DNA from 3 places in the Cupriavidus sp. H18C1 genome. Region 1 is predicted to be linked to each of the others. Evidence: predicted binding sites of a transcription regulator. Region 1 holds the regulator's gene; each other region holds the start of a gene.
The links. Region 1 encodes LexA, which represses DNA repair genes until DNA is damaged. Its sites were predicted from a motif close to ACTGTATNNNNATACAGT; they were not measured.
Positions count from the first base shown of each region.

Region 2: the regulator LexA is predicted to act here: its motif matches at 4,783-4,800, upstream of OJJOAM_RS07515 (ATP-dependent helicase).
Region 3: the regulator LexA is predicted to act here: its motif matches at 2,300-2,317, upstream of OJJOAM_RS22905 (putative DNA modification/repair radical SAM protein).

Region 1 covers NZ_CP186008.1:3,443,115-3,453,552, forward strand. Annotated here, with positions in the region: gene typA (translational GTPase TypA) at 1-952, shown strand, start outside; gene OJJOAM_RS15775 (VOC family protein) at 1,055-1,405, opposite strand; partial or broken gene OJJOAM_RS15780 (methyl-accepting chemotaxis protein) at 1,633-3,239, shown strand; gene OJJOAM_RS15785 (enoyl-CoA hydratase/isomerase family protein) at 3,372-4,454, shown strand; partial or broken gene OJJOAM_RS15790 (NADPH-dependent FMN reductase) at 4,629-5,190, shown strand; gene OJJOAM_RS15795 (hypothetical protein) at 5,277-5,606, shown strand; partial or broken gene dusA (tRNA dihydrouridine(20/20a) synthase DusA) at 5,864-6,836, shown strand; gene OJJOAM_RS15805 (hypothetical protein) at 7,704-7,955, shown strand; tRNA gene OJJOAM_RS15810 (tRNA-His) at 8,064-8,139, shown strand; gene OJJOAM_RS15815 (hypothetical protein) at 8,227-8,376, opposite strand; gene lexA (transcriptional repressor LexA) at 8,930-9,586, opposite strand; partial or broken gene OJJOAM_RS15825 (asparaginase) at 9,855-10,438, shown strand, end outside.
Region 2 covers NZ_CP186008.1:1,590,216-1,600,653, forward strand. Annotated here, with positions in the region: gene OJJOAM_RS07490 (LysE family transporter) at 1-535, opposite strand, end outside; gene OJJOAM_RS07495 (MFS transporter) at 832-2,322, opposite strand; partial or broken gene OJJOAM_RS07500 (hypothetical protein) at 2,322-2,907, opposite strand; gene OJJOAM_RS07505 (thioredoxin fold domain-containing protein) at 3,208-3,681, shown strand; gene OJJOAM_RS07510 (TlpA disulfide reductase family protein) at 4,103-4,576, shown strand; gene OJJOAM_RS07515 (ATP-dependent helicase) at 4,841-6,985, shown strand; gene OJJOAM_RS07520 ((2Fe-2S) ferredoxin domain-containing protein) at 7,323-7,643, shown strand; gene OJJOAM_RS07525 (alpha/beta hydrolase) at 7,726-8,370, shown strand; partial or broken gene OJJOAM_RS07530 (D-alanyl-D-alanine carboxypeptidase family protein) at 8,485-9,691, shown strand; gene OJJOAM_RS07535 (DUF493 family protein) at 9,715-10,005, shown strand; gene OJJOAM_RS07540 (class I SAM-dependent rRNA methyltransferase) at 10,175-10,438, shown strand, end outside.
Region 3 covers NZ_CP186009.1:1,553,037-1,563,474, reverse strand. Annotated here, with positions in the region: partial or broken gene OJJOAM_RS22915 (VWA domain-containing protein) at 1-1,001, shown strand, start outside; gene OJJOAM_RS22910 (SOS response-associated peptidase family protein) at 1,141-2,112, opposite strand; gene OJJOAM_RS22905 (putative DNA modification/repair radical SAM protein) at 2,328-5,249, shown strand; gene OJJOAM_RS22900 (LysR family transcriptional regulator) at 5,177-6,079, opposite strand; gene OJJOAM_RS22895 (CaiB/BaiF CoA transferase family protein) at 6,200-7,414, shown strand; partial or broken gene OJJOAM_RS22890 (tripartite tricarboxylate transporter substrate binding protein) at 7,487-8,486, shown strand; gene OJJOAM_RS22885 (heavy metal sensor histidine kinase) at 8,593-10,023, opposite strand; gene OJJOAM_RS22880 (heavy metal response regulator transcription factor) at 10,029-10,438, opposite strand, start outside.

The sequences.
Region 1 (10,438 bases):
CGCGCCCGATGCGCAGGACGCGCTGCCGATGCTGAAGGTCGATGAGCCGACGCTGACGATGAACTTCTGCGTCAACACCTCGCCGCTGGCGGGCCGCGAAGGCAAGTTCGTCACCAGCCGCCAGCTGCGCGAACGCCTGGACCGCGAACTGAAGTCCAACGTGGCGCTGCGCGTGGCCGAGACCGGTGACGACACGGTGTTCGAAGTGTCGGGCCGCGGCGAACTGCACCTGACCATCCTGCTGGAAAACATGCGCCGTGAAGGCTACGAGCTGGCCGTGTCGCGCCCGCGCGTGGTGTTCAAGGAAATCGACGGCGTCAAGCACGAGCCGTACGAGCTGCTGACGGTCGACGTCGAGGACGGCCACCAGGGCGCCGTGATGGAAGAGCTGGGCCGCCGCAAGGGCGAACTGCTCGACATGGCCTCGGACGGCAAGGGCCGTACCCGCCTGGAATACCGCATCCCGGCCCGCGGCCTGATCGGCTTCCAGGGCGAGTTCCTGACGCTGACGCGCGGCACCGGCCTGATCTCGCACATCTTCGACGACTACGCGCCGGTGCGCGAAGGCGGCCTGGGCGAGCGCCACAACGGCGTGCTGATCTCGCAGGATGACGGCGAGGCCGTGGCCTACGCGCTGTGGAAGCTGCAGGATCGCGGCCGCATGTTCGTCAAGCCGGGCGACCCGCTGTACGAAGGCATGATCATCGGCATCCACAGCCGCGACAACGACCTGGTCGTCAACCCGATCAAGGGCAAGCAGCTGACCAACGTGCGCGCCTCGGGTACCGACGAAGCGGTGCGCTTGGTGCCGCCGATCCAGATGACGCTCGAATACGCGGTGGAATTCATCGCCGACGACGAGCTGGTCGAGATCACGCCGAAGAGCATCCGCCTGCGCAAGCGCTTCCTGAAGGAACACGAGCGCAAGCGCGCGTCGCGCGAAGGCGCGTAAGCGTAGCGATACGCTGCCCGCAAGGGGGAGGGGCCGAGTCCTGTGGTGAACGGGACTCGGCCCTTGTCGTTTTTGGGTGCGGTAGCGGGGAGGACGCGGTCCTCAGAGGTGGCAGAGAATGTTCACCAGCCTGCCGAACGGATCGCGCACGAAAAAACGCCGCACGCCCCAGGGCTCCTCGGCGATGCCGTATTCGATCCGAAAGCCCGCCTGCAGGGCCTTGGTGTGGACCTCGTCGAGGTTGTCGACCTCGATCGACAAGTCCGGCACCGGCGTACCGGAGCCGCCCTCGGTCGCGATGCTGATCTGCGGCGTGGTGCTTTGCCCGGTCGCATAGGTGCGGATCCAGCCGTGATCCATCACGACTTCCATGCCGAGCACGTCGCCATAGAAGGCCTGGGCTGCCTCGATGTTCGGGGCGGCGATGTTTGTTACGACTCGCTTGACGGTCATGGTGGCTCTCCGGCGGTGGGACCTGGCGATTCTACGGCCCATCGTTCGATTCGATAAGCCCGCGGCGATCGGCGATCCGATCCGTGCATCCGATCCCCGCATCCCGATTCGTACATCCGCCGGATACACAGTCTTTCCTTTCCATGCCGTCAAGGAACGCGCCGGCGCGCCGTTGATAGCGGGGCGGCAAACATGCCGCGAACGCACGATAAGAACGGGGAGCTGGAATGTTTCGCAACACCACCATTGGCGCCAGATTGTGGGGCCTCATTGTCGTTACCAATTTGATCCTGCTGATCGTCGGCGCCTTCGGCTGGCTCGGCATGTCGCGCAGCAACGACGCGACGCGGCAGATCTATCAGCATCAGTTGGCCGCCGCGATGCATCTGTCCGAGGCGCGCGCGAACCAGTTGCTGGTGCGCGTGCTGCTCGATCAGGCCACCTTCGCCGCCGATCCGGCCGATGCTCTGGCGCGTGCCGAAACCGCGGCCGGTTTTGCGCGGGCTTCCGAGGCCGCGTGGAAGGCCTATCTGGCACTGCCGCGCGGCAAGGAGGAGGACCGCGCGGCCGAGCTGGTGTCGGCGCGCCGCGAGGCGCTGCATAAGCAGGGCGTCGAGCCGATGATCGGCGCGCTGAAGGCCGGCGATCGCGAGCGCGTGATGGCGATGGTGCTCGAGACCATTCCGAAGCTCGATATCGCCTTCACGTCGGCCAATGCCGAGCTGAACAAACTGCAGACCGCCGCCGCCGAGGCCGTCTATCAGGAGTCGCAGCAGCGCTATGCGAAGCTGCGCGCGTGGTCGCTGGCGCTGTTGGCGCTGGGCCTGGCGTTCAGCACCGTTTTTGCGTGGCGGCTGCGCGGTTCGATCGTCGGCCCGCTCGATACCGCGATCGCGCGTTTCGAGCGGATCGCGCGCGGGGGATCTGAGTGCGGCGCGCGTGCTCGATACGCCCGGGCGGCACGATCGTCGCGTTGGCGATAGCGGTCGCGGCATGGCCGGGGGAAGCCTGCCGCAACGAAACCAGCCGCATGCTGGCCATGCTGGCCCGGATGGAGGCGAGTCTGGCGGGCATGGTCGACGAGGTGCGCACCGGCGCCGATGCCATCGCTGCGGCCAGCCGGCAGATCGCGCTGGGCAACGCCGATCTGTCCCAGCGCACCGAGGAGCAGGCCGCCTCGCTCGAGCAGACCGCCTCGAGCATGGAGCAACTGACCGGCACGGTACGGCAGACCGCGGACAATGCCCGCGAAGCGAATGCGCTGGCGGGCGATGCCAGCGGGCTGGCGGAGCGGGGCGGGGAAGCGGTGACGCGCGTGGTCGACACCATGCGGGCGATCGACGCGAGCGCCAACCGGATCGTCGACATCATCGACGTGATCGAGAAAATCGCCTTCCAGACCAATATCCTCGCGCTGAACGCCGCGGTCGAGGCCGCGCGTGCCGGCGAGCATGGCCGCGGCTTCGCGGTGGTGGCGGGCGACGTGCGCGATCTGGCGCAGCGATGCGCGACCGCGTCGAAGGAAATCCGCGGGCTGATCGACGAATCGGTGCGCAACGTCCGCACCGGCAGCGATATCGTCGCCGATGCCGGCCGCGCGATGGAGGACATCGTCGGCGCGGTGCGCCGCGTCAGCGCGATCGTCGGCGGCATCAGCGCCGCCTCGATGGAGCAGTCGCAGGGCATCGAGCAGGTGAATCAGGCGGTCACGCAGATGGACGGCATGACCCAGCAGAATGCGGCGCTGGTCGAAGAGGCGGCCGCCGCGGCGACCTCACTGGAGGATCAGGCGCAGCGGCTGACCGGGCTGATGGCGCGTTTCCGTCTTGCCTGAATTGGCCGGCATCCCCAGACATCCCCGGGGTCCCCTGGCATACCTCGGTATCCTCCCGGCGTTACGGACTGCGGGCCGGCATGGCTGGTGTACAGTGGCGGCCTGCATTTCGTCACCACAGGAACAGGAGACATGACCGAGTTTGTTGCAACCGAAGTCGTCGGCGGTGTCGGCTATCTGACGCTGACCCGGCCCCAGGCCCTCAATGCCCTGTCGCTCGACATGGTGCGCGCCTTGACGCAGGCGCTGGACCAGTGGGCGGCCGATCCCGACGTCGTCGCCGTGGTGGTCGCCGGTGCGGGCGGCAAGGCCTTCTGCGCGGGCGGCGACATCCGTTTCTTCCATCAGGCCGCGCTCGCCGGCGATCCGACGCTGGACCAGTTCTTTGTCGAGGAATACGCGCTCAATCACAAGATCCACCGCTATCCGAAGCCCTATATCGCGCTGATGGACGGCGTGGTGATGGGCGGCGGCATGGGCATCTCGCAGGGCGCGCGGCGGCGCCTGGTGACCGAGCGCACCAAGATGGCGATGCCCGAGACCAATATCGGCCTGTTTCCCGACGTGGGCGGCGGCTGGTTCCTGGCCCGCACCCCGGGCAGCGTAGGGGAGTATCTGGGCCTGACCGGCAACGTGATTCACGCGGCGGATGCGCTGTACGCCGGGCTGGCCGACGCCTTCGTGCCCAGCAATGCGCTGGCCGAGCTGGTGGCGTCGCTGCGCGCCGGCAACTTTGCCAGCGGCGACGAAGTGCTGGCCGCGATCGATGCCTGCAGCGCCGGGCATCGCGCCGCCTGCGATCCGGCCGCGAGCATGCTGGCGCGCCAGCGCGAGGCGATCGACACGGCGTTTGGTGCCGCCACGGTCCAGCAGATCGTCGCCATCGTCAGCGATGCCAGCGACGACTGGTCCGCTCAGACGGCCGCCGCCTTGCGTACCCGCTCGCCGCTGATGCTGTGCGTGACGCTGGAGCAGATCCGCCGCGCGCGGACCATGGCGCTCGAGGACGAGCTGCGCATGGAGCTCGACATGATGCACGACGTGTTCCGCTACGGCGACGGCGTCGAGGGCATCCGCGCGCTGGCCATCGACAAGGACCACGCGCCGAAGTGGCGGCCGGCCCGGCTCGACGAGGTCGAGCGCAACAAGGTGCTCGCCTTCTTCGACAGTCCGTGGCGCGCCGAGGCGCATCCGCTGGCCGGATTGCAGGCCTGAGCGGACGCGCGCGCCGGTGCGCGCGCGGTGCGCGCCCATTGTCCGCGGACAGGCGCGCGCACGGCCAACGCCACATCGGGTTAGAGTGTGGTCTGGGCGCCGGCCAGCGATGGCCGGTCCCGCCGTTTTTCGGCAGTCTTTCCTTTCCCCGTCTCTCTCAGAAAAGGAAGCACGATGAGCACTCCACGTGACGTCGCGGTACTGGTGGGCAGTCTCCGCAAGGATTCGTTCAATCGCAAGCTGGCATTGGCGCTGGCGCAGTTGGCCCCGGCCCAACTCAAGCTCGACATCGTCGAGATCGGTCAGCTGTCGCTCTACAACCAGGACCAGGATGACAACCCGCCGGCGGCCTGGACCGCTTTCCGTGACCGGATTCGGCGTGCCGACGCGGTGCTGTTCGTTACGCCGGAGTACAACCGCTCGGTGCCGGCGCCGCTGAAGAACGCCATCGACGTGGGGTCCCGCCCCTATGGGCAGAGCGCCTGGGATCGCAAGCCCGGGGCGGTAATCAGCGCCTCGCCGGGCGCCATCGGGGGGGTTTGGCGCCAATCACCATCTGCGCCAGTCGCTCGTGTTTCTCAATGTGCCGGTGCTCCAGATGCCGGAGGCCTATATCGGAGGTGTCGACAAGCTGTTCGATGACCAGGGCAATATCGGCAACGAATCGACACGTGCCTTTCTGGGCAAATTCCTGACGACCTTTGCGGCCTGGGTGGAGCGCAACGCCGCAAGCTGACCGTGACGGCGCGGCCGCCGCCTCCGGGGTCCCCTCTCTCGTAGGGGGTGCCTAAAGATGGCGAAACCAGCGCCGACAATGCTGATATGGATGCAAGCGACAATTCCTCCGACTTCCCGGAAGGTGCGGCCAACGCCGAACTGGTCGGGTGCTGGGCCACTGCCTCGCCGCAGTTGCTGGCCACCGTGCTGAACCACGCGATCGACGCCGAAGACCTGTCCGGCTTCGCGGCGCTGCTGTCCGACATCGCCCGCGACCGCGGGCTCAAGGGCAACCGCGGCGCGCACCAGTCGATCTACGACATGCCGTATTCGAGCCTGCTGCCACGCCAGCAGCACCTGCTGGCCGATGCGTTCGACCTGTTCGTCAAGCTTGGGCTCGAACTGCAGCCGCGGCAGCAGCGCCTGAACGACTGAGCGCGCTGAGCATTTGGGTTTGCGGGTCGGCCCAGCCGCCGTCCCGCCGGCGGCGGGCTGCCGTTCATTCCGCGACGGGCCGCCAAGATCGCGGGCGATCCGATGCGGCTCGCGGTGATAAAATTTCGGGTTTTCCTCGCTCCCGTCGACGGACGGGATAGACGACCCAAGCCATGTCCGAATCGCTAGCCGCCACCGCGGCGCCGGCCCCGGCCAGTCCTGAGAAGGTCAATCCGCGGCGCATTTCCGTTGCTCCCATGATGGACTGGACGGACCGCCACTGCCGCACCTTCCATCGCCAACTGAGCCGCCACACCTGGCTGTACACCGAGATGGTGACGACCGGTGCGCTGCTGCATGGCGATGTCGCGCGCCATCTGGACTTCGATGCGGCCGAGCAGCCGGTTGCCCTGCAGCTGGGCGGCAGCGAGCCGGCCGATCTGGCGGCCTCGGCCAAGCTGGGCGAGCGCTGGGGCTATGCCGAGATCAACCTGAATTGCGGTTGCCCGTCCGAGCGGGTCCAGCGCGGGGCGTTTGGCGCCTGCCTGATGGCGGAGCCGCAACTGGTGGCGGACTGCGTGCGGGCCATGCGCGACGCGGTGTCGGTGCCGGTCACCGTCAAGCACCGGATCGGCATCGACACGATCGAGCATTACGATTTCGTGCGCGATTTCGTCGGCACGATTGCCGAGGCCGGTTGCCAGACCTTTATCGTTCATGCGCGCAATGCGATCCTGAAGGGGCTGAGCCCCAAGGAAAACCGCGAGATTCCGCCGCTGCGCTACGAGGTGGCCTACCAGCTGAAGCGCGAATTCCCCCCAGCTCGAAATCCTGATCAATGGCGGCATCACGCGTTACGACGAGATCGACGCGCATCTGCGTCATGTCGACGGCGTGATGATCGGTCGGGAGGCCTATCACCAGCCGTTCCTGCTGGCGGAGGTGGATCGCCGCTACTACGGCGATACCGCGCCGTCGCCTTCGCGACTCGACGCCGAACGGGCGATGCAGCGTTATATCGGCGATCTGGTGGAGCGGGGCGGTTATATGGGCGCGGCGACGCGGCATATGCTCGGCCTGTATCGCGGCGTGGCGGGCGGACGGGGCTGGCGGCGCGTGCTGTCCGACGCGCGCCGGATGAATGCAATACGTACGCGGGACGGTGTCGATGCGCTGTTCGAGGAGGCACGTAGCCATCTGCATGCGGAGCGGCCGCTGCAGGCGGCATGATTGGCGGCCGGGAGTCGGCAGTCGGTGAGGGGCCGTTGCTGACAGCAGTCGCTGACAGGCAGTCGGTGACACGGAGCCGGTGACAGGTACCGGTGACAGGTATCGGTGACAGGTACCGGTGACAGGTACCGGTGACAGGTACCGGTGACAGGTACCGGTGACAGGTACCGGTGACAGGTACCGGTGACAGGTACCGGTGACAGGGACCGGGGACAGGTACCGGTGACAGGTGATCGGCAGCCGAGCGGTCGGCGCTCGGCGGTCGAGCGGCGGTAGATGGCCGCCCAGATTGGAGTGCAGACTCTAATTTCGAATCCGCATGGTCCCGCACGGCCCGTGCCGCCGTGTTGGAGCCACTTTCCGCGCAAGCGCAGGCGATTGCGGGCACCAGGAAAGGGATTCCCCCTAGATAGCCAAGCCGATTCCGATTTTCTTAAACTGTCTGTGCCCTCGAATACAGGGCTTTCTTCAACTGATTTTGGAGCCCGCCTAGTGCGGGCTTTTTTGTTCTGGGGCCGGGCGCGTCTGAGGTCGGTCGCCGGTCCTTTCGTTTTACCCGAATAGTGCTTGGCGGCGATGACAGTTACATTGCAATTGCCTTCAGGGCATTGAGATCGCAAGAGTTTAAGAGTCCGCCGTGTGCGGACTTTTTTTGCACCGCATTTCCCCCGCCGCTTCCGCCTTCTGCTTCCCCTTCCTCCGCCGTCCGCCCCGTTTCCCTCCCGCTTTGCCGCTGCCGGCGTGATGCCGTCGAGCAACGTCCCCGCGAATCATTCTCGTTTGCCTGCTGCAAAGAGGTGACCCCCCAACCGGGTGATGGCAAGATGTAGCCAAAAACGACAAGAAGGTCTGGCCTCGGAGGGTGGAATGGAAGAAGACGGCTTGTTTGGTGTCGCGTTCGAAGGCTTCCGCGTCGTCTGGGTGGTCGAGCGGTTACAGAACGGTACCTGGACCGCCCGCTACTGCTGGCATCGCGGCACGGACGCGGCCGCAGCTGCGGCACTGCAGACCGATGTGCTGAACGGCAGGAGTCGAAGACTGCCGGGTACGTATCAGTCCGAGGAAGAAACCTTCGAGGCGATCCGCGAGGCCATCCGCCTCGAAGCCCGCTGGTCCTGATACGCCGATCGACGGCGCGAAAAAATTCTCGTGCGTAGTACTAGCCATCGCCAAACGAAGTTTGTATAATCTTGGTTTCCGTCGAGCAGTACTGACGACGGCGCTACGGTGGCTGTAGCTCAGTTGGTAGAGTCCAGGATTGTGATTCCTGTCGTCGTGGGTTCGAGTCCCATCAGCCACCCCAAGATCTCATGCAAAACAGCCGCTCATCGAGCGGCTGTTTTGCTTTGTGGCGATCGTCATCGGGCGGGCCGACGCCTCGAGTCGGTGCTCAAACCAGCCTTGCAGCAGCCTTGGTGATCGTCCACCCGACACCCACACACAAGGCGATCCAACCCGCCGCGATCAGTGCCACGTCGTGCCAGTTCATGGTGCGGCGACCGGGGCGAAGCAGCTTGACGGTGTCGTCTGACGAAGGCATGGCCGTCTCCTTCGAAAAGCATGGGAACAGGCTAGGCCATGCGTTAACGAATTCACGGTCCGAGTTGTAAAGGTTTGTTGCGATGCGCGAGAGCCGCCGCTTTCAAACGGGCTGCCATCTCCCGCGCCTCCCGCAACAGCGCGCTCAAGCCATGAACGCAGTTGACTTTGTCGCTGCGATCGCACGAACGCGGCTTGCCTCACGCCTTCATCTTCACGCGCTCACCTTCGCGCGTTCGGCTTCACGCGCTCGGCCTCACGCGTTCAACTTCACCCCCGGCTGATCGAGTTCGAGCATCCGGCAGATCGCCGCCATGCTGCCGACCATCGTGCGGCGCTGCGCGCCCTGGTAGATGCGGACACCTTTGGACTGGCGGAACGGCGTGGGCTTGACGGGGTAGCGGTTCAGGGGAGCGGTCGGCTTGCAGCATGGTGGTCCTCTTCGGTAAGGCGTCAGCGGAAGTCTTGCGGCAACACGGGGCCCTGCGGCTCGTGTGGCTGCATGACTGAGGTTGGCGCCAAGGCGGCGGCGCCTGCCGGATTGCTTCGTTGGGCTAGAAGCCGGACTGGCGGATCAGTCCGACGGCGATGCCCTCGAGCGAGAATTCCTCGCGTCCGGGCCGCACGATGATGTTGGCGAAGTCGGGGTTCTCGGCGATCAGCTCGATCGCGTCGCCGCGATGCTTGAGCCGTTTGACGGTCACGTCCTCGCCGATGCGTGCCACCACGATCTTGCCGTTGGCGGCATCCTGCGCGCGTTTGACCGCGAGCAGGTCGCCATCGAAGATGCCGGCGTCGCGCATGCTCATGCCGCGTACGCGCAGCAGGTAGTCGGGGCGTTCGTCGAACACCGAGGCGTCGACCTGGTATTGCCGGTCGATATGTTCGGCCGCCAGGATCGGGCTGCCGGCGGCGACACGGCCGACCAGTGGCAGCGTCAGCTGCATCACGCCGGCCATCGGCAGCGAGAACTGGTCCGGCATTTCGGAGTCGCTGCGATTGACCTTGAGCCGGATGCCGCGCGAGGCGCCGGGCGTCAGTTCGATCACGCCCTTGCGAGCCAGCGCGCGCAGATGTTCTTCGGCTGAGTTCGGCGACGAGAAGCCGAATTCCGCAGCGATCTCGGCGCGGGTCGGCGGAATGCCGGTCTGCCGGATGGTGTTGCGGATCAGGTCGAAGATCTGCTGCTGCCGGGGTGTCAGAGTCGCCATGGCTTGTCCGTGTTGTTGTATCCGGTGGCGGTCCGGCCGCTGGCGCGCGCTGAGAGGCGTGCGGGGCATCGGTGGCCGCCATGTGCAACACTGTACGTTTGAACAGTGTGCTGTGATTTTATACAGTATCGATCGAAGTGCAAGAGGAATTTGCATCCTCGTCCACTTCCGAGTGCGTGGCGTCCGGCCGCGGGGCAGGGCAAGACCGTAGGCGAGTGCGTCGTCGCGGCGGGTACAATCGCCGCCTGTTTACCGATACCTGCTGCTCATGACCTTGCCTCGCGTGATCGTTCTTGCCACTGGCGGCACTATCGCCGGTTCCTCGTCCAGCGCCGCCAGCAGTGCGCGTTATCAGGCGGCGACGGTGCCGGTGTCGGCGCTGCTCGAGGCCGTCCCGGCGCTGAAGGATGTCGCGCGGATCGAGGCGGAGCAGGTCGCGCAGGTCGACAGCAAGGACATGTCGTTCGGCCTGTGGGCGCGGCTGGCGGCGCGGGTTCACCACTGGTCCACGCAGGACGACGTGGCCGGCATCGTGATCACGCATGGCACCGATTCGCTGGAAGAAACGGCGATGCTGCTGCATCTGGCCGGCGTGGCCAGCGTGCCGGTGGTGCTGACCGCCGCGATGCGGCCGGCGACTTCGTTGTCGGCCGATGGGCCCTTGAACCTGCTCGATGCCGTACGCGTCGCGGCGCATCCGGACGCGGCGGGCAAGGGCGTGCTGGTGGTCATCAATCAGGAGATCCACGCGGGGCGCGACGCGGTCAAGGCGCACACCTCGGCCGTCGATGCGTTCGCTTCTCCGGGCACTGGGCCGATCGGACTGGTGCAGGACGCGCTGGTGCGCTTTAC
Region 2 (10,438 bases), 1.6 Mb from region 1:
GCAGCGCGTAGCCGTGCATCACGATCAGGTCGACCGCGCACATCGTCACGGCCAGGATCGCCAGCTGCGGCGCCAGCGGCCGCCCGGCGTCGATGAACTGCGGCAGCACCGCGACCATGAAGACGATGCCCTTGGGATTGGTGACATTGGTCAGCAGGCCGGTGGCGAAACGCCGGCGCGGACTCATCGCGGCCACGCGGATGCCGCCCTGGGACTTGCCCTCGCCATTTGCATCGCCCGGCTCCTGCTCGACCCGCGCCCGCCACTGCTGCACGCCCAGATAGATCAGGTACAGCGCGCCGACCGTCTTGACCGCCGCGAACGCATGCTCGGACGCGATCAGCAGCGCGCCGAGCCCGCCGCCGGCGACCAGCAGCACGATCAGCAGCCCGGTCTGCAGGCCGAGAATCGTGGTGGTGGTCTTGCGCAGCCCATAGGACAGCCCGTGGCTCATCGACAGCACGGCGCCCGAGCCCGGCGAGACCGCGATCGCCCAGCAGGCCGCGAAATAGGCAAGCCAGATTTCCCAACGCATGATTTGCTCCTTCCTGTTTTTGCCCAGGCCCGAACCTTTTCAACCCCCGGAACCTTGCCGGCCCCTGGGACCTTTCCATTCCCCGGACTTCTCCAATCCGCGGACTTTTCCAATCCGCGGACCTTTCCAATCCCCGCACCTTTCCAATCCGCGGACCTTTCCAATCCCCGGACCTTTCCAATCCGCGGACCTTTCCAATCCCCGGACCTTTTCAGATCCCCGGACGTTTCCGCGGACGTATCCAAACCCCCGGACCTTTTCAGCCCCCCCCGGATCGCTCCAAACCCCGGCGGCGTTCAACCCGCCGCCCGCCGCCAAAGCCGTGGCACGAGCGCATACCAGAGATAGCCGACGAGCTGCAGCCCCAGCAGTCCGCCAAGCGCCGCGCGGAACGCGTCGGCCTGCGGCAGCCCGGCGTCGCGGAAGAGATCGATCGCGACCCCTAGCCCCCACTGGATCAGGAAGCTGCCGCCGAACACCAGCAGGTTGTAGGTGGTATTGGCGCGCCCGGCGACCGCCGCCGGAAACGACAGGCTCAGCGTGCTGAGGATCAGCGACAGCGTGCTCGCGCACATCGCCAGCAGCGGCCACAGCAGCCACGCCGCCGGCGCGGTCCAGGCGACGATCGCCGCCTGCAGCACCAGCGTCAGCCCGGCGCCGACCATCACCAGCCGCGCGGACTCGACCGGATCGCGCGCGCGCCGCGGCGCCAGCCAGCCCAGCAGCAGATAGCCGGCCAGCAGCGCGATATTGAACAGGAACAGGATCTGCGCGGTGCGGTCCGGCCCGAAGCCCAGCACGTCGACCAGCCAGGGGCCGACCCACAGTGTCTGCACCGCCATGAAGCCGGCCTGGTTCAGCAGGCCGAAGGGCAGCACGCGAACGAAGGCCGGATGGCGCAGCAACGCCCGATAGCCGCCGGCCATCGTGGCCGCCGGGACCTGCGCAGCGGCGGTCGCGCGATCCACGCCGTTCGTCGGGCTTCCCCCGCTGTTCGTCGCGCCGTCCGTCATGCCGTCCGTCGCGCTTCCTGCCCCGCTGCCAGTTGCACTGACGGTCGCGTTACCAGTCGCGCTAGCAGTAGCGATATCGGCCGCGATATCGACAGGATCGGCGAGCGGACTCGCCCGCTCCGCCCCGCGCGCCAGCCGCGCACTGCGCCGCTCGACCCGCGCCAGTCCCCGATACAGCGCCAGCGCCGACACCAGCAGCAGGCCCGCCATCACCAGGAACACGCCGCGCCAGCCCAGCCACGGCAGCACCGCCTGCACCGGCAGCGTCGTCATCAGCGCGCCGCCGCTGCCGGCGACCAGCATCCAGACCGACAGCTGGCTCTGGCGCGCGGTCGGAAACCAGCGGCGATAGGCGGTGTAGGACGCCATCAGGCAGGCCGACACGCCGGCGCCGATCAGCGCCCGCCCCAGCCACAAGGTCGCCGCCGAGCCGGCCAGCGCAAACACCAGCGCGCCCACCGCGGCAATCAGCAGCAGCGCGGTTTCGACGCGCCGCACGCCGCGCCGGTCCAGCCACTGGCCGACAGGCAGTTGCATCGCCGCGAAGGCGAGGAAATAGGCCGACGACAGCAGGCCCAGGTCGGCGTTCGACAGCCGCATGTCGGCGATCAGCTCGGGCGCGATCACCGCGTTGATGGTGCGCAGCGCGTACGACAGCACATAGGCCGCGGCGAAGCAGGCGAACACCAGCGCGCCCTCGCTACGCCGCAGCAGCGAGGACGGCCGCATGGACAGTCCGATGCGGTTGCTGCGCGAGCCGGTACGGGGACGCATCAGAACGGGTGGAAGCCGGCCAGGAACTGCTCGACCTGCTCGGCCTGGCGCTGGTCGCGCGCGGCATCGCCGGCCTCGAGCACGACGGCCTGGTAGACCTTGGTCCCCCCTGGCGACCAGCCGCGCGGTCAGCCGGCGCGGCGCCTTGTCCTGCGGCGAGACGCCGGCCACACGGATCTCGATGCCCTGCAGCGCGACCGGCGGCTGGGCCGACGACATCACCGTGACCGCGCGCGTCTGCACCGGCTCGGTCGGCGCGTTGCCCAGATTGGCCAGCAGGCCGGACTGCATCGCCGACAGCGCCTCGGCGCGCAGCGCGGCATCGTCGCTGGGCAGGCTGACCACGCCGACCGCGAACAGCGTCTCGTCGACGCGGGCCGCCTCCATCGTCATCGGCAGCTTGCGGCCCGCGATCGCGACATCGCGCGCGGCGCTGGTCGGCTTGCCGGGATAGAGCGCGGCATAGCCGCCCTCGTTGGACTGGATGGTCCGCCAGTCGTAGCGCGGCGAGCAGGCGAGCAGCGCGGCCACCGCCAGGCCGGCGCAATACCGGGCCGGCCGGCGGAGGAACGAAAGGCGAGACATCGGGAAGCCTGAACGACGGGTGGAAAAAGACGGCCGATAAAGGGGAACGAAGCGCCGCACCGGCAAGGGGTGCGGCCAAGCCGCTATTATCGGGGATCAGGCACTGACGCAGTGTCTTTCTGATCTCGATATTTCATTATGGTTTTGGACTTCGCAGGTCGCCGCATGGGTTCGGCATGGCTCCGGGGCGCCGCCCGGGCGCTGCCTGCCGCCCAGTCGGCTGCCCAGTCGGCCGCGCGATCTGCCGCGCTATCGGCCGCGCGATCTGCCGCGCTATCGGCCGCGCTGCTCGTCGCCCCGTTGGTCACCCTGCCCGTCGCCGGCCTGTCGCTCGCCCTTGCCGCGCCATCGGTCCAGGCGGCCAGCCCCGTGCACCTTCCGGCGGTCGCCGACCTGGCGGCGGAAACCCGCGCGGCCAGCCTGCGCGGCGAACCGCTGGTGGTGCTGGTGACGCTGCCGAACTGCGGCTATTGCGAAGCGGTACGGCGCAACTACCTGGGCCCGCAGGCCGCCGCCGGGCAGCTCGCTGCGCGCGAGCTCGACATGAGCGCCGCCACGCCGATCCGCGATGCCGACGGCCGTGCCACCACCGCACGCGCCTGGGCGCGCGAGCATGGCATCCGCTTCGCGCCGACGGTGCTGTTTCTCGACGGCAAGGGGCGCCCGGCCGCGCCGCCGCTGCGCGGCATGCAGCCGGACTTCTACGGCGCCTATCTGGAACAGTCGCTCGACACCGCCCGCGCCGCGATGGCGGCCGCGGCCCGCGGGCGCTGACCCGCCGGGGGGCCACCACGCGGCCCCGCCACGCCACGCCACGCCCGAGCCCGAGCCCGTCCTCGGGCTCGGCTCGGCTGGGCTCGGCTGGGCTCGGCTGGGCTCGGCTGGGCTCGGCTGGGCTCGGCTCGGCTGGGGCTGGGGCTGGGGCTGGAGCTGGGGCTGGGGCTGGGGCTGGGGCTGGGGCTGGGGCTGGGGCTGGGCTGGGCTCGGGCTCGGGCTCGGGCTCGGGCTGGGGTTCGGGTTCGGGCGCGCGCTCAGGCTCGAGTTCGGGCTAGAGCTCGGGTTGGGCGCCATCGGCCACCTCGGCGCTAGAATGGCGTTTTCCCCTCCTTCGGTCGGCCCATCATGACTTCGTCCGCCTCCCAACCGGAACGTCCCGCCTCCCCCCCGCAAGCGCTGGCCGCTGATCGTGGGCCTGCTGGTGCTGGTCCTGCTCGGCTGGTTCGGCTACCGGGCGCTGACTCCGGCCCAGCATGCGCCACAGGCGACCTTCGTGCTGCTGTCCGGCGAGCGCGTCAGCACCGCGCAGCTGCAGGGCAAGGTCTATATGGTCAATTTCTGGGCCACCAGCTGCACCACCTGCGTCAAGGAGATGCCGGACATGGTGCGCACCTACCAGCAGTTCAAGGACAAGGGCCTGGAGTTCGTCGCGGTCGCGATGAGCTACGACCCGCCGATGTACGTGACCAATTTCACCGAGACGCGCAAGCTGCCGTTCAAGGTCGCGCTCGATTCGGACGGGTCGGCGGCCAGGGCCTTCGGCGATGTACAGCTGACGCCGACCACCTTCGTGGTCGACAAGGACGGCCGCATCCTGAAGCGCTACGTCGGCGAGCCGGAATGGGACAGCCTGCACCGGCTGCTGGACGAGGCGCTGGCCAAGGCGGTTTGATGCGCTGACGGGGGCGGGGCTGCGCTCTCGCCCAGCCCCCTCTCCCGCAAGCGGGAGAGGGGCGCAAACCCGCAGCGTCCCAACGGCGATTGGGTTCGCCCTCTCCCGCGGGCGGAAGAGGGTCGGGGGAGAGGGCATTCCCGGCGCAAGCTCCACCAAAAGCGCCCGTCAAGTCGCTTCAACCATCCCCCCGCTTGCCCAACACATCTGTATGGATATACAGTCTGCGGCGAACATTTCCGGTTTTCGCCCTCGCCCGCCCCTGTGTCCGCCGATCTCGCCCTCGCTCCCGCCGCAGCACTGTCCGATCCGATCGCTCCGAGCGTTCCGGCCGACCCGGCCGCTCCGGTCGACTATCTCGCCGCACTGAACCCGGAGCAGCGTGAAGCGGTCGAGCACGCCACCGACCGGCCGCTGCTGATCATCGCCGGCGCGGGCTCGGGCAAGACCAATACGCTGGCGCACCGCGTCGCGCATCTGCTGCTGGGCGGCGCCGATCCGCGCCGCATTCTGCTGCTGACGTTCTCGCGGCGCGCCGCGGTCGAGATGGGCCGGCGCGTCGAGCGCATCGTCGACCAGGCCTTCGCCGCCCGCAACGGCACCACCTCGTCGGCCAATCCCGGCCGCGCCGCGCTGCAATGGGCCGGCACCTTCCACGCGATCGGCGCGCGCCTGCTGCGCGAATACGCGGAGACGCTGGGCCTGTCGCCCTCCTTCACCATCAGCGACCGCGGCGATTCGGCCGACCTGATGAACGTGGTGCGGCACGACCTCGGCCTGTCGGCGCAGAACGCGCGCTTCCCGCGCAAGGAAACGTGCCTGGCGATCTATTCGCGCGTGGTCAACACCCAGTTGCCGCTCGAAGAAGTGCTGCAGCGCCAGTTCCCGCGCTACGCGATGTGGGTGGACGCGCTGCGGGCGCTGTTCGCCGGCTATGTCGAGGCCAAGCAGAAGCAGCAGGTGCTCGACTACGACGACCTGCTGCTGTACTGGGCGCAGGCGCTGGCCGAGCCGGCGCTGGCCCGCGACATGGGCGAGCGCTTCGACCACGTGCTGGTCGACGAATACCAGGACACCAATGCGCTGCAGGCCGCGGTGCTGCTCTCGCTCAAGCCCGACGGCCGCGGCCTGACCGTGGTCGGCGACGACGCCCAGTCGATCTACGCGTTCCGCGGCGCCACCGTGCGCAACATCCTCGACTTCCCGCACCGCTTCTCGCCGCCGGCGGGACAGGTCACGTTGTCGCGCAACTATCGCTCGACGCAGCCGATCCTGGCCGCGGCCAACGCGGTAATCGGGCTGGCGGCAGAGCGCTTCACCAAGGACCTGTGGTCCGACCGCGCCAGCGCCGAGAAGCCGGGCGTGGTGGTGGTGGGCGACGAGACCGAGCAGGCGCGCTTCGTGGTCGAGCGCATCCTTGCCCGGCGCGAAGAAGGGCTGGCGCTGATGGCGCAGGCGGTGCTGTTCCGCGCCGCCGACCACAGCGCGCAACTCGAACTGGAACTGGTCCGCCGCAACATCCCCTTCGTCAAGTTCGGCGGACTCAAATTCCTCGAGTCGACCCACGTCAAGGACATGCTCGCGGCGCTGCGCTGGCTGGAGAATCCGCGCGACCGCATGGCGGGCTTCCGCACGCTGCAGCTGATGCCGGGCGTCGGGCCCAAGACCGCCGCGCGCGTGCTCGACGGGCTCGAGCTCGCCAGCGATCCGCTGTTCGCGCTCGAATCGTTCGAAGCGCCGCCGGCCGCGGCCGAGGCATGGGCGGAACTGGTCGCGCTGGCGCGCGAGGCGATGGCGCCCGCGGCGGCATGGCCGGTCGACTTCGAGCGCGTGCTGCGCTGGTACGAGCCGCATCTGGAACGCCTGCACGACGATGCCGCCGCGCGCGCCGCCGACCTGCAGCAGCTGGCGCGCATCGCCGCGACTTACGGCTCGCGCGAGCGCTTCCTGACCGAGCTGACGCTGGACCCGCCCGACGCTTCCAGCGACGAATCGGGCGTGCCGCTGCGCGACGAGGACTACCTGATCCTGTCGACCATCCATTCGGCCAAAGGCCAGGAGTGGAAGGCGGTCTACGTGCTGAACGCGGTCGACGGCTGCCTGCCGTCCGACCTGGCCACCGGCACCACCGAGGAGATCGAGGAGGAGCGCCGACTGCTCTATGTCGCGATGACCCGCGCACGCGACCATCTCGACATCGTCGTGCCGCAGCGCTTCTACGTGCATCAGCAGCCCGGCATGGGCGACCGCCACGTGTATGCGTCGCGCACGCGCTTCCTGCCCAATCGCGTGATGCCGCATTTCCACAGCCGCGCGTGGCCGCCGCCTCCGCCGGTCGACGCGGCGCCGCAGCGCGCGTCGCTGCCGGCGGTCGACCTGGCCGCGCGGATGCGCAATATGTGGCGGTGAGCCGGGCGTAGTGGTCGTAGGGCCGTAGCAGCCGTAGTTGCCCAGCGGCCCGTAGGTACCGTAGTTGCCGTAGCGGACGTAGCCGCCATGGCGTCCGCAGCAACCATAGGGGCCGTAGGCCGTAGCCGCCGTGCCCGTTATGCCGCGCTCGCGACGACGGCCTCAAACCAGCGCCTCCTGTGCGCCATAGCTAACACCCGCCGCGGCGCCGCGCCGCGGACGCCGCCATGCGGTCGAAACGGCCCCCGGCTCGCCGTATAATTCCGAGCTTCCCACCGTTCCGACCGGCGCCAAGCCGCGCGCGCGGCCCAGCCGAGCGCGCCGCGCCCTCCCACGCATGAGCAGCTACTACCAGCACCACGTCTTCTTCTGCCTGAATCAGCGCGAGCCGGGCGAAAACTGCTGCGCCAACCACAACGCCAAGGCGATGCAGGAATACGCCAAGAAGCGTTGCAAGGAGCTGGGCATCGCCGGCGGCGAGGGCCGGGTGCGGATCAACAAGGCTGGCTGCCTGAACCGCTGTGAACTCGGTCCGGTACTGGTGGTCTACCCGGAGGCCGTTTGGTACACATTCGTCGACGAGCAGGACATCGATGAAATCATCGACAGCCATCTGATCCACGGCAAGCCGGTCGAACGCCTGATGGTGGATCGCTGAGCGCCGCGCCCGCAGGCGCCTCCGCATCCATCCGCGCCCACGCCCACTTTCGTTTCGACCCCGGATTTCCGCCCTTCCTGCCATGAACGCGCATACCCAGGTACTCACCGTTGCCGGTCCCGCCGGCGCGATCGACGTCTCGGTCGACCTGCCGCAGGCCGCCCCGGTGCGCGGCCTCGCGCTGGTCGGCCATCCGCATCCGCTGTTCGGCGGCACCAAGGACAACAAGGTCGCGCAGACGCTGGCGCGCGCCTTCGTGCAGCTGGGCTACGCCACCGTGCGGCCGAATTTCCGGGGCGTCGGCGGTACCGCTGGCGAGCACGACAACGGCCAGGGCGAGCAGGACGACCTGCTGGCGGTGATCGACTGGATGCGCCAGCAGCGCGACTGGTCCGCCGACGCGGCGACGCTGCCACTGGCGCTGGCCGGCTTCTCGTTCGGCAGCTTCGTCGTCAGCCATGTGGCGCGGCGCCTGGCCGAGGCCGGCACGCCCGCCGAGCGGCTGGCGATGGTCGGCACCGCGGCCTCGCGCTGGCAGGTCGCGCCGGTGCCGGCCGATACCATCGTGATCCACGGCGAGCAGGACGAGACCGTGCCGCTCGCCAGCGTGCTCGACTGGGCGCGGCCGCAGGAACTGCCGGTCACGGTGATTCCCGGCGCCGACCATTTCTTCCATCGCAAGCTGCATCTGATCAAGCAGCTCGTCGTCAATGCGTGGCAGCGCTGAGCCCGGGCATTGAGCGGGCGGCCATGGCAATCCGTGGCCGCCGTTCCTTGCCCTGCCGCCACGCCCGCGTGGCGGCGCGACGCTGCCCTTTCTCTCTTGTCGGAACCTGAAAACATGTTCAATCAAGCTTCGCCGCTGTTCTCCCACCGCATCGCCCACACCCTGCTGGCCAGCGCCGCCGTGCTCGCGCTTGCCAGTGCACCGCTGACGGTGCGCGCGCAGGCCGTGCCGATGCCGCAGGTGGCGGCCAAGGCGTGGATGCTCTACGACGTCACCAGCGGCCAGGCGCTCGGCTCGCAGAATGCCGACGCCCGCATCGAGCCGGCTTCGCTGACCAAGATCATGACCGCCTACCTGGCCTTCCAGGCGCTGAAGGAAAAACGCCTGACGCTGGACCAGGCCGTGGTGCCGACCAATCTGGTGCTGAAGGTCAAGAGCGACGAGTCGCGCATGTTCATCGAGCCGAACAAGCCGGTCACGGTGCAGGACCTGCTGATGGGCCTGATCGTGCAGTCGGGCAACGATGCCGCGCTGGCGCTGGCCGAGGCGGTCGGCGGCTCGGAGGAAGGCTTCGTCGCGATGATGAATCGCGAGGCCCAGCGCATGGGCATGAAGAGCACCCATTTCACGAATACCGACGGCATTCCCGACCCGAACCACTACACCACCGCGGCGGACCTGGCGATCCTGACCACGCGCCTGATCCAGGACTTCCCCCGAGTACTACGGCATGTACTCGCAAAAGGAGTTCACCTATAACAAGATCAAGCAGCCCAACCGCAACCGCCTGCTGTACATCGATTCGACCGTGGACGGCGTCAAGACCGGCCACACCCGGTCGGCGGGCTACTGCCTGATTTCCTCGGCCAAGCGCCCACTGGCCAACGTGCCGAACGGCTCGCGCCGCCTGATCTCGATCGTGATCGGCACCACCAGCGAACAGGTCCGCACGCAGGAAAGCCTGAAGGTGCTGAACTACGGCTTCCAGTTCTTCGACACGCTGCGCCTCTACGACAAGGGCCAGGTGCTGGCCACGCCGGACATCTACAAGGGCAGCAACGACACCATCAAGATCGGCGTCCGCGACGAGACCTACGTGACCGTGCCCAAGGGCACCGCGGGCCGTCTGAAGCCGGTGCTGGAGCGCCAGGAGCTGCTGGTGGCGCCGATCACGGCCGGCCAGCAGGTCGGCACCGTCAAGCTGATGGACGGCACCACCAAGGTGGCCGAGTTCCCGGTGGTCGCGCTGGAGGAGGTGCAGGAAGCCGGCTTCTTCGGCCGCATCTGGGACACCATCCGGCTGTGGTTCAAGCGCAAGTAACACGCAACAAGGAGGCCGCCGCCATGAGCGCCGACAACACCGACAACGGGCGCGACCAGCCTTCGCTGATCGAATACCCGAGCGATTTCCCCATCAAGGTGATGGGCGCGATGCAGGACGGCTTCGCCGAGGCCATCGTCACGCTGGTGCAGGAATTCGACCCGGGCTTTCATGCCGGCAAGATGGAGATGCGCCCCTCGCGCAACGGCAACTACCTGGGCCTGACCGTGACGGTCTGGGTCACCAGCCGTGAGCAGCTGGACGACCTGTATCGCGCGCTGACCGCGCATCCGATGGTCAAGGTGGTGCTGTAACGCGACGATGACGCCGGCTTCGGCCGGCGGTGCCTGTCCCTTTCCACCGCGCCGCTCTTACCGTGCCGCTTTACCGTTCCCTCCAGGCCCTGTCCCGCAGGCCGGAGAGGAAAGCGAACCGCGCGGTGAACCAGAAGGCCGCCGCTGCGCGGCCTCCCTTCCCTGAATCATGAATACCCTGACCCTGAAGCCCGGCAAGGAAAAGTCCCTGCTGCGCCGCCATCCCTGGATCTATGCGACCGGCATCGACCGCGTCGAGGGCCGTGCCGAGCCCGGCGCCACCATCACGGTGCGCGCCGCCGACGGCCGCTTCCTCGCCAAGGCGGCCTACAGCCCGCACTCGCAGATCCGCGCGCGCGTCTGGACCTTCGACGAGAACGAGCCGGTCGACCATGCGCTGATCAAGCGCCGGGTCGCCACCGCGGTGGCGCAT
Region 3 (10,438 bases), on a different replicon from region 1:
AAAGGCCGCGCTGCTCTACGCCAGCCTCACCTTGCCGCGGGCGGCGCTCGGTCCCCGGCAATGGCTCCGGCGCCACCTCCCTCCCCCTGCTGTTCCTGCTGTCGCTCGGCACCGCGCTGCTCGCCTGCGCGCGCCCCAGCGCGACCATCACGCTGCCCGCCGACACCATCACGCTGGTGCTCGCGATGGACGTCTCGCGCAGCATGGAAGCGACCGATGTTTCGCCGACGCGCCTCGCCGCCGCGCAGCAGGCCGCGACGAATCTGGTCACCGGGCTGCCGGCCAATGTGCGGCTGGGCATCGTGTCATTCGCCGCGACCGCGTCCGTCGTGCTGGCACCGACCGACAACCGTCAGGACATGCTGGAGGCCATCGAGCGCTTCCAGCTGCAGCGCGGCACCGCGACGGGCAGCGGCCTGATCGAGGCGCTGGCGGTGCTGTTCCCCGACGATGGCATCGACCTGGAGGCCGTGCTGTTCGGCAGCGCGTCGGAACTGATGGAGAACCAGGGCCGATCGCTGGACGAAGCGGCCACCGCGGCCGCCGCGGACGCCGCCCGCAATCGCGAGAAGCGAGCCAGGCGCGAGGAACGGCCCGCGGCGGAGCCCGGCTCGTATCGGCACGGCGCGGTGATCCTGCTCAGCGATGGCCGCCGCACCACCGGACCCGATCCGGTCATCGCGGCCCGCATGGCCGCCGAGCGCGGCGTGCGCGTCTATACCGTGGGCTTCGGGTCGCCGGACGGCGGCGCGGCCGGCGGACCGGCCATGTCTTACTACATGCAGCTCGATGAACCGGCCTTGCGCGCCGTGGCCAAGATCACCGGCGGCGAATATTTCCACGCGGGCTCCGAGGCCGACCTGAGCCACGTCTATCGCCAGCTGAGCACGCGCTTCGCACTCGAGCGCCGGGAAACCGAGATCGGGGCGCTGTTCGCGGCGGTGGCGGTGCTGCTGCTGATGGCGGCGAGCGGGCTATCGATTCTGTGGTTCCGGCGCTGAAGTTTCGCGATGGAGTGAAACGGTAAGTCGCGGCGCGCCCAGTAGATGAATTGGTAAAGCGCGACCTCCCGAGTAGATGAATTGGTAAATCCAGTAGAAGGATTGGTAAGCCGTCGCGGCCCCACCCCGGGGCCTGCCGCTAAGCCGCCAGCCGATACTCGAAGAACGGCCGCTCCCGGTCCTCCAGGATCGCATGCAGCGCGGCCAGATTGCCGGGATCGGGATTGAGCCAGGCGTCGACGTGCTGCGGCTTGATCGGGATGACGCAACGGTCGTGGCCGGCCGCGGCGACTTCCGGGGGCGGTTCGTCGGTGATCGCGGCAAACGAATACAGATCCGGCTCGCCCGCCTCGCCCTGGTGAAGCGACCAGAGGCAGGCGATCAATAGATCCTGCGGCGGCTCGGGACGGAACTCCAGCACGACGCTCTGCTCCTTTTCGTCCGGGCCGAGCTCCCGGCGCTCCAGCCGGTGCCGGGCCACATGTTCATGAAAGGCGCGGATCGGCAGGATGCCGTGGCGATAGCCGAACAACTGGCGCCACGCCGTCTCGAGATTGTCGCGGCGCGCGTTGTAGGTGCCGGGCTTCTTTCTCTCCATGGCGTCGTCCCAGGCGGGCAGCCGGCAGCGATAGCGCATCGGCACGATCGCGCGCCGGCCGTCCATCATGATCATCACTGGCGCGTAATAACCCGGGAAGATCATCGCGTCCTCCGGAGCCAGCACCGCACGCTGCAGGTCGGCCAGGTTCTGCTGCAGCCGGGCGATCTTGTCGGCGGCGATGCGCTGCTCGTTCTCCGCCTTGCGGGTAGGCCGGCCGGCAAGCGCGCGCTCCGCTTCCGCAAGGCGGCTCTTCTGGCGAAACAGCTCGGCCTCCAGGACATTGGCCTGTTCGCGGTCGCCCGCGGCGATCAGCGCCGCGAGCTCGCGCTCCTCGTCGGAGCCGGAACCGGCCTGCGCGAAGGCCATGCGCATCGCCTTGGGCAGCTTTTGCCATTCCTGGTCCTTGCGCTTGTGCCAGAACAGTTCGAAGAACTGGCGAAGGCTCATCACCGCGCCGTACTCGCGCGTGAATTTCCTGAAGTCGGCCTTGATCTGCGCGGCATAGCACATCGGCCTCTCCCCTTGACGGCCACGATGGCGCCATCCTCGCAGGCTTCGGTGGCGGCGGACATCGGTATTGAGCCGGGGGCTCCCGCCGCACGAGCTCAAGGCTTGAGGCGGGGCGGCATGGCGCCGGCCAACCTTGCCGCCTTGTCCCGCGGGAAATCCGCCGCGCAAGCGCAATGGCGCCTATAATACTGTACATCCATACAGTATGACTCCCCATGGAACTGCTCACCAAGCTGGAAATCCTGGCGGACGCGGCCAAGTACGACGCCTCGTGTGCCAGCAGCGGCGCGCCAAAACGGGATTCGCGCGGCAAGGCCGGGCTGGGTGCCAGTACCGGCGCGGGCATCTGCCACAGCTTTACGCCCGATGGCCGCTGCGTCTCGCTGCTCAAGATCCTGCTGACCAACTTTTGCCAGTACGACTGCCAGTACTGCGTGAACCGGCGCTCCAGCAACGTGCCGCGAGCGCGCTTCTCGCCGCGCGAGGTGGTCGACCTGACGCTGGACTTCTATCGGCGCAACTATATCGACGGGCTCTTTCTCAGTTCCGGCATCATCCGCAGCGCCGACTACACCATGGAGCAGCTGGTCCAGGTCGCGCGCTCGCTGCGCGACGAACACCAGTTCCGCGGCTATATCCATCTGAAGACGATTCCGGACGCCGATCCGCGGCTGATTTCGCAGGCCGGCCAGTATGCCGACCGGCTCAGCGTCAATATCGAGCTGCCCACCGACGGCGGCCTGCAACGGCTGGCGCCGGAGAAGAACGCGCATACGATCAAGCGTGCCATGGGCTCGATCCGCCTCGCGCAGGAGGAGGCGGAGAACGACAAGCAGGCGCCGGGCCGCGCGCCCGCCGGGCAAAGCACGCAGATGATCGTGGGCGCGGACGACGCCGACGACCGCACCATCCTGCAGACCGCACAGACGCTGTACGGCGCGTACAAGCTCAAGCGGGTGTATTACTCGGCGTTCAGTCCGATTCCCGACAGCCCGTCCGGCCTGCCCGCGCAGCCGCCGCCGCTGCTGCGGGAACATCGGCTGTATCAGGCCGACTTCCTGATGCGCGGCTACGGCTTCCAGGCCGAGGAGCTGTTCCAGGCCGGCGGCGACCTGCCGCTGGACATCGATCCGAAGCTGGCCTGGGCGTTGGCGCATCGCGAGTCGTTTCCGGTCGACCTGAACCGCGCGCCGCAGGCCCTGATCGCCCGGGTGCCCGGCATCGGCATGCGCAACGCGAAGCGGCTGGTGGAGCTGCGCCGCTCGCGGGCGATTCGCTATCAGGACCTGGCGCGGCTGCGCTGCCCGATGGACAAGGTCAAACCCTTCGTCGTGGTGCAGGACTACCGGCCTCGTGGTGCAGGACTACCGGCCGGCGCTGGCCGACCCGCCGTCGGAACAGCTGCGGCGCGCGCTGTCGCCGGCGCCCGTGCAGCTGGCCTTGCTATGAGCGGCGCAGGACCGCGCGCGCTGGTGGTCGACGGCGGCGCTGAGGACGGCGTCGAGGGCGGCGTTGAAGGCGGCGTTGCGGGCCGCTACGCAAGCTGGCGTGCGCAGGCCTTGCGGGCGCTGGCGGCGGGCTGGCCGCCGGAGACGGTCACGTGGACGGAGCGCGGCTCGGCGGCAAGCGGGGGAACCGAACAGCTGATGCTGCTCGACCCCGGCGCCGCACCGGTCTTGGGCGACCACGCGCCGGTTTCTGAAGACGGCGCGCTGCCGGCAGCCCGCCCGGACACCACGGGCCCCGCCCCGGACGTGCGGGTGTCCAAGGCATTGGCCGCCCTGCTGCAGGACGCCGCGCGTTACCGTTCGCCGCAACGCTGGGCTTTTCTTTACCGGGTGCTGTGGCGATGGTGCCAGGGCGATCGCGCCGTCGCTTCCGCCGCCGATGAAGACGGCGCCCGCCTGCATGCAATGGCCAAGTCCGTGCGGCGCGCCCATCACGACATGATCGCCTACGTGCGCTTTCATCGGCGCGGCGGCGATGGGACACCGGAGTACCTGGCCTGGTATGAGCCCGAGCACGATGTACTGGCCGACGCCGCCGGCCACTTCGCGCGCCGCATGGGCGGCGCGTCGTGGTGGATCGGCACGCCGCAGGGCGCGGCGCTGTGGGACGGGCGCGCGCTGCAGTTGTCCGAGACCCCGGCCGACGCGATGGCCGGCTCCGATATCGCCGCGCTTCGCGCAGGCGCGGCCGCGGACGACATCGAGCCGTTGTGGCTTGCCTATTACCGCAGCATCTTCAATCCGGCCCGCCTGAACGAAGCCGCGCTGGAGCAGCACATGCCGGTGCGCTTCTGGAAAGGGCTGCCCGAGGGACGGTTGATCCCGGCGATGATCGCCGACGCCCGCAACGGCGCCCGCCGCGTCGCGCAGGCGGGCGCGGTCGGCACCATGAAAGGCAAGCCCGTTGCGGTCGACGCAGAGGACGCGCAGCCGCTGCGGCCGGCGCCCTCCTCGCTGGATCAATGCCGCCGCTGCGAGCTCTGGCGCCATGCCACCCAGGCCGTGCCGGGCCATGGGCCGGAGACCGCCCGCCTGATGCTGGTCGGCGAACAACCCGGCGATCAGGAAGATCTCGCCGGCCGCGCCTTCGTGGGGCCGGCGGGCAAGGTGCTGGACGAGGCGATGCGCCGCGCCGGCGTGCCGCCCGATTCGGTATACGTGACCAATGCGGTCAAGCACTTCAAGTGGATCGCGCGCGGCAAGCGGCGCCTGCACAAGACGCCGGGCCAGCGCGAGGTCGAGGCCTGCGCCCATTGGCTCGACGAGGAACGCGCGCGGGTACGGCCGGCGGTCATCGTCACGTTGGGCGCGACCGCGCTGCGCGCGATCCTGGGCCAGACCTCCAGCCTCCAGGACCACGTGAACCGGCCCGTGCGGATCGGCGACGCCTGGCTGGTGGCCACCTGGCATCCGTCCTACGCGTTGCGCGTCGATGACGCCGGCAAGCGGGAGGACATTGTCGCCGCCATCGGCGAGGCCATCGCGCAGGGCCGGGAACTGGCCGCGGCGCCTGCCGCACCTGCCCGGCCTCCCTCGCCTCCCCTCGCCTCCCTCGCCTACCCCGCCATCGCGGCCGCTGCCTTCTCCTGCAAGAAGGCAATGAGCGTCGTCACGGCGCGCGTCTGGTAGCGGGCCGGCATGTAGAGCAGATACATGGTGGTGCGCAGGAAGGCCAGGTCCCGCGGCGGCAGCGGCAGGCGAACCAGGGTCCCGGCCGCCAGGTCGGTCGCCACCATGTACTGCGGCACCAGGCCCACGCCGATGCCCTGAAGAATGGCGTCGCGCAGGAAGAAGAAGTTGGCCGACATCAGCCGCGGGCGGATCTGCGGCCGGCCGGCCGCCGTTCCCGCCAGTCCGGCCAGCTGCAGCCGTTCGCCGGTCAGCTCCGAGGTGATCAATGGCAGATCGCGGAACTGCTCGAGCGAACTCGGCATGCCGACCTCGCGAGCCAGTTCCGGCGTCGCGCAGGCAACATATTCGATGTCCCCGAGGCTGCGCGCCACCGCATTGGTCGGCGTCTCGCCCATCACGCGGATGGAGAAGTCGACCGCCCCCTTGATCAGGTCCTCGATGTCGTTGTCGAAAATCACGTTGAGCGTGATGGCCGGATACATCCGCATGAACTCGATGAACCAGGCCGACATCGTGTGCTGGCCGAAGCCGCTCGGCACGCTCAGGCGCACCGTGCCGCTCAGCCGCTTGCCCAGGCTCTGCACGGACTCGCGCGCCGCCATCAGTTCCTGCCGGATGGCGCGACCGTGCTCGTAGAGTTGCCGGCCCAGCTCGGTGGGTTCGAGCTGGCGGGTGCTGCGCCGGAGCAGTTCCGCGCCCAACTGCCGCTCGAAATGGTTCAGGCGCTTGCTGACGTTGGCCCGGCTCATGCCCAGCTGCCGGGCCGCCCGGCTCAGGTTGCCGGCGTCGATGATGTCCACCAGCAACGACAGCGCGCTCAAATCCATTGTCAACTCCGAGTTGTCATCTATGTTGATTACCGGTTGCAATTGTCAAACTTTATCAACATATAGACAATCTGCGCTGACCAAAATAACCGGACCGTCTCCGGCAGGGGACGTTGCTGAATGCATCAGGAAAACAAAGGCGCATCGCTGCCGCTGGCCGGCGTGCGGGTACTGGACCTGTCGCGCGTGCTGGCCGGGCCGATGTGCGCGATGGCGCTGGCCGACCTCGGCGCCGACGTCATCAAGGTGGAACACCCGGCCCGCGGCGACGACACCCGCGACTGGGGCGTGCGGATCGGCACGCGCAACACCTCGTACTTCAACAGCGCCAACCGCAACAAGCGCTCGATCACGCTGGACCTGCAGAGCGAGGCGGGTTTGAAGCTGGCGCGCGAACTGGCGGCGCGCAGTGACGTGGTGATCCAGAACTTCAAGGTTGGCGGCGCGGAAAAGCTGGGCCTGGGCTACGAGCAACTGTCCGAGCGCAATCCCCGCCTGGTGTACTGCTCGATCTCCGGCTATGCGCGCTTCACGCCCGAGGCGGAGCGGCCGGGCTACGACCTCGTCGTGCAGGGCGAGGCCGGCGTGATGGCCACCAATGGCGAGGCCGGCCAGGGCCCGCTGAAGTTCGGCGTCGCCGCGGTCGACATGTTTACCGGCATGTATTCGGCGCAGGCGATCCTCGCCGCGCTGTACGCACGCCAGTCGACCGGGCGCGGGCGCCATGTGCAGATGGCCCTGTACGACTGCGGCCTGATGATTACCTCGTACTACGGCATGGAAGCCCTGCTGCAGGGCGGCGACCCGGCCAAGTTCGGCAACGCGCATCCGTCGATCGTGCCCTACGGCGTGTTCGAGGCGGCCGATGGCCCGCTGGTGATCACCGTCGGCAACAACGGGCAATTCCAGCGATTCTGTCGCGACGTGATCAAACGGCCCGAGTGGGCCGAGGATGAGCGCTTCGCCACCAACACCGCGCGCTCGCAGCATCGCGAAACGCTGCTGCCGCAGCTGCGCGAGGCGCTGCGCCGATTCACGCGCGCCGAGCTGCTGCAGCGCCTGACCACCGCGCAGATTCCGTGCGGCGAGGTGCTCGGCATGTTCGAGGCCCTGCAGTCCGAGCGCACCGCGCAGGCCGGCCTGCTGCATCGCTACGAGGACAGCGAGGCGGGCGCCCAGTCGGTGCTGGCGCCGCCGTACGCCATCGACGGCCAGCGGATGCCGGTGCGCATGCCGCCGCCGCATATGGGCGAGCACACGCAGCAGGTGTTCAAGGAACTGCTGCAGCTGGGCGACGACGAGATCGCCGATCTGCGATCCCGCGGCGTCATCTGAGCATCGAATTACCCAATTCCCATTTCCCAATCCCAATCCCAATCGCCGCTCTCAATGGACGGAGACAAGACAATGACCAAGCTGACCCTAAGCCGCCGCCAGATACTGAAGGCCGGGGCCGCCGCCTCGATGGCCGCGATGATGCCCGCCGCGCTCGCACGCAGCGGCTGGCCCGACAAGATCATCAAGATGGTGGTGGCCTTCCCCCGCCGGCGGCCCGACCGACACCGCCGCGCGCATCGTCGCGCAGAAGCTCTCCGAACGCCTCGGGCAGCAGGTCATCATCGAGAACAAGCCCGGCGCGTCGGGCTCGATCGGCACCGCCAGCTTCATCAAGAGCGCGCCCGACGGCTACAACCTGTCGATGTTCGGCATGCCGGCGCTGCTGGCTCCGCTGATGTACAACAACAGCGCGTATGACGTGAAGAAGGACTTCCAGTCCGTCGCCACCGTCTACGTGCTGCCGATGGCCATCGTCATCAACCCGAACGTGGTGCCGGGCGTGGACACGCTGGCGGACCTGATCCGCTTCGCCAAGGCCAGCAAGACGCCGCTGAACTACACCAGCTCGGGCACCGGCAGCTTCGGCCATCTGGCGATGGAACAGCTCAAGGACCTGGGCGGCTTCGACATGATGCACGTGCCCTATCGCGGCAGCGCGCCGGCGGTCGCCGATCTGCTCGGCGGCCAGGTCGGCACCATGTTCGCCGATGTGGTCGCGGCGTTGCCGCATATCCGCGCCGGCAAGCTCAAGGCGATCGCGTTGAGCTCGCCCAACGCCAAGGTGCTGTTGCCGGGCGTCAAGACCGTGTCGGAGCAGGGCTTCCGCGGCTTCGACTTCGACTCGTGGGGCGGCCTGATCGCGCCGCTCAATACCCCGCAGCCGATCGTCGACCGCATCGCCAGCGAAACCCGCGACATCCTGTCCAACGACAAGGAACTGCAGCAGAAGCTGGTGACGGCGGGCGCCATCGCCTCGTTCCAGGACGGCAAGCAGATGCAGGCGCGCCTGAACAAGGACTACGACCGCTGGAGCGCCATCGTCAAGGCGAAGGGCATCAGCGCGACGTAATCGGGGTCGCACCGCGGTCTCTCATGCCGCGGGCTCATAGCGCAGGCCAATGACGCGGCCTGATGGCGCGGCCTCATGGCGCGCCGTCACTCCGCTGCCCTCTCCTTCACGGCGTCGGCAGCGGAAACGCCAGCTCCAGCACCGTCAGCCCCTGCCGGCTCGACACGGTCGCACGGCCGTCGTGCAGCCGCATGATCGAATCGACGATGGCCAGGCCCAGGCCGGTCGAGTGCGCGGAGTTGCTGCGCGCCGGATCGCCGCGGTAGAAGCGTCCGAAGATATGCGCCAGCCGCTCCGGCGGAATGCCGGCGCCGCCATTGGCGACGCGTATGCGGGTCGCTTCGCGCTCGGCGCTGACGACGACCGAGACCCGGCTGCCCTGCGGCGCATGGCGCAGCGCGTTGTCGAGCAGATTGGTCAGCGCGCGGCGCAGCAGGGTCTGGTCCGCGCGCACCGGCGCATGTCCCTGCAGCGACAGCGAGATCGCGCGCTCCGCCGCCACCGCCTCGAAGTACTCCGCCACGGCTTCGACCTCGGCCCGCGCGTCCAGCGTGCGCGGCGCCAGCGCGACTTGCGCGTGGTCGGCGCGGGCGAGAAACAGCATGTTCTCGATCATGCGGGACAGGCGGTCGTATTCTTCCAGGTTTGATTCCAGCAGCGCCTCGTATTCCGCGACATTGCGCGCCTGGGCCAGCGTGACCTCGGTCTGTCCGATCAGATTGCTCAGCGGCGTGCGGAAGTCGTGCGCCAGGTCGGCGGAGAACTCCGACAAGCGCGAAAAGCTGTCCTGCAGGCGCGCCAGCATGCCGTTGAAGGCATCGGCCAGCTCCCGCAATTCGCTGGGCGCGGTGCCGGCATCGAGCCTGGTCGCCAGCCGGCTGGTCGTGACGGCCGACGCCTCCTCGGCCATTCGTCGCAGGCCGCGCAGGCCGCGGCGCGCCAGCAGATAGCCGAGCGCCGCGGCGGCGACCGTCGCGCACAGCGTCGCCCAGAAGACATGGAACTGGTAGTCGCGCATCAGCACCGCGCGATAACCGGCGTCGCGCAGCACGACGATCTCGACGGCCTCGTCGGTGTCGCCGAGCCGGCCGAGCGCGGCGATCGCGCGCGAGGGCACGCCATTGCGCGGATACCAGGTCTGCAGCATCGACGGTTCGGGATGGACGTCGGCGGGCAGCGCTTTGAGCGGCGGCACCGCCTCGTGGCGCGGGTTCAGCGTCACCAGCGGCTCGCCTTGGCGGCTGCGCACCAGCAGGATCAGCCCTTCATGACCGAGCGCGATGTCGGCGAACCGGTGCATACCCTCGCGCACCGCCGTCTCGGAGTCGACCTCCGACAACAGATGGCGCACCAGCACCACCTCGCCGACCAGCTCGGCCTCGTCGCGCTCCTGCAGCTGGGTCGACAGCGCACACGCGAGATAGGTGCCCATCGCCGCCATGATGGCGGCCGCGACCGCGCCGAAGGCCAGCGCCATGCGCGCCGTCAGCGACTGGGGAAGCAGGCGCGCGGCCAGCGCCTTCGAGATGGCAAGCATGGCCGCTACCGCGCGATATCGTCCAGCACGTAGCCCATGCCGCGGCGCGTGTGGATCAGCTTGGCCGGGAACGGGTCGTCGACCTTGGCGCGCAGGCGCCGGATCGATACGTCGACGACGTTCGTGTTGCTGTCGAAGTTCATGTCCCAGACCTGCGATGCGATCAGCGAGCGCGACAGCACCTCGCCGCGCCGGCGCGCCAGCAGATGCAGCAGCGCAAACTCCTTGGACGTCAACTCGATCTTCTGTCCCGAACGCGTGACGCGCCGGCGCACCGCGTCGATGCGCAGGTCCGCCACCTCGATCCACTCGTTCTCGCGTACCGGTCCGCGCCGCAGGATGGTGCGGATCCGCGCGACCAGCTCGGCAAAGGCAAACGGCTTGATGATGTAGTCGTCGGCGCCGAGCTCCAGGC